DNA from 2 places in the Paenibacillus sp. S-12 genome. Region 1 is predicted to be linked to the other one. Evidence: riboswitches for the same ligand, from Rfam matches in the RefSeq annotation. Region 1 holds a riboswitch; the other holds the start of a gene.
What was found. Region 1 has a riboswitch for cyclic di-GMP ahead of NO352_RS23255 (MucBP domain-containing protein). Riboswitches for the same ligand answer to the same signal wherever they lie in the genome.
Positions count from the first base shown of each region.

Region 1 (3,217 bases):
AGAAGGTAACCACGTTGTCTGTAGCTTTGACGGTATAGGTTATTTCCGCCTTTTCAGGCGTGTAACCCGGAATATCCAGAGCTTTCAACGTAACGGCCTCGCCAACTTTGCCTGAACGAGAAGTGTCGTCGTCAGCAATGGACTTGCTCGTATCTTTATCGACGAACTTGATAGTGATAGGGAGATCCGTTTTCTTGTAGAAGAAGGTGTACTCGTTGTCCTTGGCCTTGAACGTGTACTGAACCTCAGTCTTCTCAGGTGTGTAACCCGGAATATCCAGAGCCTTCAACGTAATCGTCTGTCCGATTGTGCCGGAGAGAGAAGAGTCGTCGTTAGCGATGGATTTACCTGTTTCTCTATCTACGTACTTAATCGTTAACTTTTGTGGAGCTAGCGCATATCCGAACCATATGGTTTTATTAGGCTCCTGAATCGTTAACGTTTCTTCTGTAGGGTCAGTACCCTTTTTCAATACATAGTTATCAAGCTTCGGAGCAGGAACCTTGTATTTCGGCCCTATGTCCAGCGCGTCCTTGCCGTTGACGGTGAAGGATCCACTGTACAACTGCTCTGCAAGATCCACACGTTCAACAACCTTGCCGTCTGCGTTAATAGGCTCGCCTTGGTCATTTACCTTGTAGCCTTTCACAAGTATGGAGCCTTTGCCGAAGCTGACTTGCGGCACTTCAAACTCTTTTGATGTACGTTGTTGATTCACATCTGTGTATTCTATGGTAGTTCGCCCGTTTGTCGGGTAATTGACATCGGCGCTTGGATTTTTGGAAGAGTCCATTTTGATGGTATATGTCAAGGTTGCCGGACTTCCTTCTACGATGTTGCCAACGTCCCATACAAACGTTTCAGAAGCTGCATCCCATTTCACTGTCCCTTGAGATACTTTATAGTCTTGATTTTCAACAGGTGCATTACCCTTGAAAATAAGGTTAAACATTTCACCCATCGGATCCTTGACTACAGCATTTTCAGCCGCGTAAGAGATTTTCCCTGCCAGTTCAGAGAAAACCTTCTCCAGCTCCGCACTGTCAGATGGGTAATAGTTGTTTGCTGAAGCGCTGTTTTTTAATACATATACAGCGTTAGCATCATTGCCGACCTCAAGCCCGATCGAATAAATGTTGATTCCTGCATCCTTGGATGCCTTGGCTTGAGATATCGTAGGAATTCCATTGTCCTTAACCGTATAGTTGCCTATCGTGTATCGATCCCCGAACAAGCCAGAGGATAATTGATAGCTGTTGCCTGAACCGATAGTCTTGGTGTAGTCAAAATCTGATAATACAAAGTTGTACTTATTGTTGGGCCATGAATAAGAGGCAGCTTTTTTTGCAGGAGAACTGAACGTTGGCGCACCGTCGCTGAGCAGCACAATAAATTTATTTTTGGCTGAACTCTTGGTAGCTAATAAACGATGTGCTGTGTAGAGAGCGCTTTGTATGTTTGTCCCTCCGGAAGCCGAGATACCCTTAATATTGTTCAGGAGCTGCTGTTTATCATTCTGGCCAAGGAATCCGGATGATGTGTCCTCTGAGCTGGTGCTAAACGTGACAAGAGCAATTCTTGTTTTGACGTTGGAAAAAAGCAGCGTATTTACAAATTTCTCTGCTGCCTTTTTGGCATTGTCTAACCGTTTGTAGGATCTCATACTGTCTGACTTGTCTAAGACAAGTACGACATCGGTGTCACCGGCTTCAACGTTCTTCCCTTCGGCGGTTAGAGTAATCTTCCATTCTCCCGGCGTCCCGGTTGGCTTCGCTGTCTTGCTTAATTTCACAGCACCTGATTCTGGCCAGATTGGATCTTGTGCGGCTGCATCTGCACTTTGCAGTGTGTGAGGAATAAACCCGAAGAACACGGCAAATACGCACAGCCATGTTACAGCTAACTTTACTCTACGTTTCATTCAATTCGCCACCTCATTTTTTCATTTTATTCCTCCCTTAACTACAGTGAGTCCATGCCTCCTCATTCTTATTTATATAGCTCAACGGAAAGTTAATTCCGTCGGAACCTCACATAAATAAAAAAAGTCCGGCTGCAATAACGTGATCGTTAGTTGCAGCCGGACTGTCATAGGTCATAAGACCGTTAGACTCCGAAGCTTTGCGGCCTAATCTTTCGATTAGTGTGCCCTATGAGATTTAATTAAGTGCTTCGTAAATGTAAGCGTAGATGACTGAGATCCTAGGCATAGGGAACTATCATGCTCAATATAGGTTAAGAGGAACAATTTGTCAATGATAAGAAAATACTAGTTGGTATACATACTACAAGTATTAACCTACTAGAGTTGAATCATACATCGGACAGAGTGTCGTATCTTACTCTATTACGAGAAATTGATATGCTAGTGAATTCAGATATAGAACATAAATATTCATTTGAATCGCCGCCATGTCCATATGATAATAATTAGAGTAGTTAAAAGACTGATTTGCAAATTCACATATGGTGTATACAGCCGGTAAAACAATCACCCCATAGGGCTTAAGATTTTTGTAAGGATTGAGTAAGGAATAAGAGAACACTGTCTTATACAATAACTATGAAGACATCGGGAAATTGGCAACTGAGTGAGAGGAGATACTGCCATGACGTATCTAGTACGTACACATCATCTGTCGAAGACGTTCCAAGGCAAAGAGGTCGTCTCGAATGTAAATATGAATATTCGCCAGGGAGAGATCTATGGATTTCTAGGGCCGAACGGGGCCGGCAAAACAACGATCATGAAGATGATTACGAACCTAATTAAGCCTACGATTGGTCAAATCGAATTGTTCGGAGAAACATTAGCTCCTGATTCCTATCATCTGCTATCCCGCATGGGGACAATTATCGAATACCCCGTATTTTATGACAAGCTGTCGGCGAGAGATAATCTGGAACTGCATTGTGCATATATGGGGTATCACAATATGCATTCCATTGATGAGGCACTGGAGCTTGTGAAGCTTCATCATGTTGGAAATAAATCGGTCAAGGACTTTTCATTAGGAATGAAGCAGCGCCTCGGTATCGCGAGAGCAATATCGACGAAGCCGGAGTTGCTTATGTTTGATGAGCCTATTAACGGACTGGATCCGATAGGGATTAAGGAGATCCGGGATTTGCTGCTTATGCTGAGCAAGCAATATGGCACGACAATTTTGATATCCAGTCATTTATTGGGTGAGATTGAGCTTGTCGCAGATACGAT
Region 1 covers NZ_JASIUF010000026.1:117,685-120,901, forward strand. The annotation lists gene NO352_RS23255 (MucBP domain-containing protein) at 1-1,921, opposite strand, end outside; cyclic di-GMP riboswitch class I at 2,073-2,160, opposite strand; gene NO352_RS23260 (ABC transporter ATP-binding protein) at 2,610-3,217, shown strand, end outside.

Region 2 (3,217 bases), on a different contig from region 1:
AACCGTTCTCATTCGTTACGGTTCCCGCCAAATAATCGCCGGAAGTCAACGGCCCATCGGCTTGGATGTAAAGCTTCGGCAGCTTAACCGTTTTTGCTCCTCTTTCCACCGCTTTCAACACTTGATTCGATTCGGTCAAAGACTCGTTATTGAAGAGGGTAATTTCATACCCTTTGCTGTTGCCCCAAGCCTCAGTATACGGTTTCACATCCGCCGTTACGTCCAGCTTGGTATATTGGATTTCATGTGTTGTCAACGCCTGGCTTCCGAAGAGGCCTTCTTTCGTTGCCTTTGTTAATTTGTCGCGCTTGGCAGGATCCGTAGTAGGGGCATCATTGGAAGCCATCCAAGCAATGACGCCGCCCAGACCGTTTTCAAGCACATATTTCGTTTTCTCTTGAATAGATCTTTCATTGTCATACGTGTAGAATACGCCAGTTGTCCCATCATACAGATATGGAGCTTTGGCGGCATCATCCCAATATTCCTTGAGATTCGGGTAAGTGGCCTTCAGCTTGTCGAGGTTGCGATAAGACCAAATCCCTGTTCGGCGGCCGCCGTCCCCAATAGCGAGCGCTGCTTCGCCAACCGCGCCGCGGGATGGAGTCAGATCCGCATCCTTCGCGGATAGTGCCGCATCGCCGAATAAACCCGGATGATTCGGATCGGATCCTTGCGACACTTTATCCCAGCCGCGAGTATAGTAGGCTGCCCCGATCACAATCTTATTCGGCTCAGCACCTTGCTGAATCAAATAATTCACGCTCTCGTCGATGGACAGGTTGTTGCCCGTGAGCGGGTCGTTCGGGTTCGTATACAAGCCGGTATGGTGGCCGCTTACTTCATCCCATGCGCCGCGCATGTCATAAGTCATAATGTTGGCAAAGTCTACAATGTTGAACAGTCTTGGCACATCAATGCCGATATCAATCTTGCTCTTCGGCGCTGGAAGCGCAACAGACAGTTCATATGCTTTACCAAGCTCGGCTCCTTGCTTATTCAATGCGTTTTTGATGTCTTGCAGGAGCAAAATATAATTGTTTTTGTCCTCCGGCATGGCGTATTTCGTACCTTCATCGTTCTTATTATCGACCAAATCGGGCTGTCGAACTTCAGCCGGGAACTCCCAATCGACATCCACGAAGTCCATGTTTGTGTACTTGATGAATTTCATGACATTTTGGATCAGATTCGCCCGTTTTGAAGCATCGGCTGCTACGACAGCGAAGTCGCCTGATTTCGACCATCCGCCAAGAGAGATGCCGATCTTCAGATTCGGGTTTTCTGCGCGCAATTGCTGCAGGGCGATAAGGATGCCTGCATTGGCCGCTTGCCATTGAACGCCATCCTGGCCGACAGGCGCTTCTACAGCCGCATCCTTGTCCGTAAATACAAGGTTGCCTTGGGCATCAAAATCGAGAAACGCATAGTTCAAATGGGTTAATTGATCGGCCGGAATATCCTTGGGATAAAAGTTTCCTTGTCCTCCCCAAATTGACCAATCGCCATAGTACATGACATTCCGGATTTCCTTTGTTGCATTTTTGACCACAGGTTCCTGTGCTGCGGAAACAGTCGTTCCTGCGTAAGCCGGCGCCAACGAAGATACGAACATCATGATGGTCATTACCGTCATTGCGAACAATCTTCGGGCACTCCGCTTTCTCCCAGTCTTCATCCGTTATTCACTTCCTATCAATAGATTTTATTAATAGGCAGCTAGGGTGGGGCATCTCGCCATGAATCATACAGAAACAACGAATACGACTAATAGAGATGGGGTTCTATTAATCGGCGTCTGGCAGGCATGGAATTTCTTCCTTAGCCCCTTTAGTTTTGCGTCACTAGATTTCCCTAGCTTTGCCTAGTCGTGCTTGTGCAAACATGCATACTCTTGCATAACGATACATGTTTACACCGTTAAATATACAGCAGTTTCGCGTTTCGTTAATGGGTCATGCGGCTCAAATGTGAATATATGAACATAGGACGATATTATTATTCAGTTGAAATCTATCATGTTGAAATTCGGATGGAATAAGGGGATGTATGTTAATTCCATATGGTTTGATACTGGACATCAAGCCTGTAACTGCAACGTTCCCTTGTTACTCCTTGTAATGCTTTTTTACAGATTCTTCATGTCCGGAAAGGCTTGGGCAGTAGGTCTTAGGGAGGATGGGAGATGTATTGCAGTGTGGGTGAACGAGCCAGAGTTCGCAAAATAATAACGGAATATAACTTTCCTTATAAGTCAAATTCATGCAACTAAATAGTTCCTTTGATGGATTTAAAAGGATTTATCCTTCGTTTTTGGGTAATTATACCTCGTCCATAAGTTGGAGAATCAGGAATAAAACAGTGGGCTGACGATCATTTTTCAAAAACGGAACCAGGATTGCTTTGACAGGTAATCCATTTTATTTTATAGTAAGTAACACACTAACTACTAAAGGAGTTGCCATGGAAGAACTTTTTAAAGAACTTCAGAAGTGGGGCTTTTCGCAATATGAATGTAAGGCGTATATAGGGCTGTTAAAAAATTTCCCCATTACCGGATATGAAATAAGTAAAAGGTCAGGTGTACCTCGTTCAACGATTTACGAAGTGTTAGCAAAATTAATGGATAAAGGTGCGGTTTATACAGTACCTTCTGACCCTGTAACCTATGCACCCTTACCCGCAAAAGAATTAATCCGTCGCTTGCGTAATGACTTTGATAATTCTATGGATTATCTGGAAAAGAATTTATCTGCGTTAGAAAGTGAACAGGAAGTAGATGTCATTCGACGCATCAGCAGTGATGAACGCGTTGCGGCCGAAATGATTGACATTATCGATAAAGCGGAAGAAGAAATATGGTTGTCGATTTGGGAACCGCAAGTCTCTTCTGTAAAAGGTGCTGTAGATAGGCGGATAAAAGAGGATATTCACGTTTTTTCGATTCTTTTTGGAGCACCTGAGATTCGGCTTGGTGTAACGACTCATCACAATTATATGGCTCCAGAAGTAGCTGAGGAACGTATGAATGGTCGCTTAACGATTGTTGCACGGGACAATGAAGAAGTATTAATTGCAAACTTTTCGCCAAACACACCGGCATGGGCGGTAAAAACAGAAGACCCGGCACTTGTGTTAATCGCGATGGAATACATCAGACATGACATTATGTTTTCAGAATTAGTGAAAGAAGTGGGTCCAGAGAAAACAGAAGCAC
Region 2 covers NZ_JASIUF010000005.1:785,480-788,696, forward strand. The annotation lists gene NO352_RS06540 (glycosyl hydrolase family 18 protein) at 1-1,678, opposite strand, end outside; cyclic di-GMP riboswitch class I at 1,791-1,875, opposite strand; gene NO352_RS06545 (TrmB family transcriptional regulator) at 2,464-3,217, shown strand, end outside.
Region 2: linked by a shared signal. The riboswitch ahead of NO352_RS06540 (glycosyl hydrolase family 18 protein) and the one ahead of NO352_RS23255 (MucBP domain-containing protein) in region 1 are both predicted to bind cyclic di-GMP.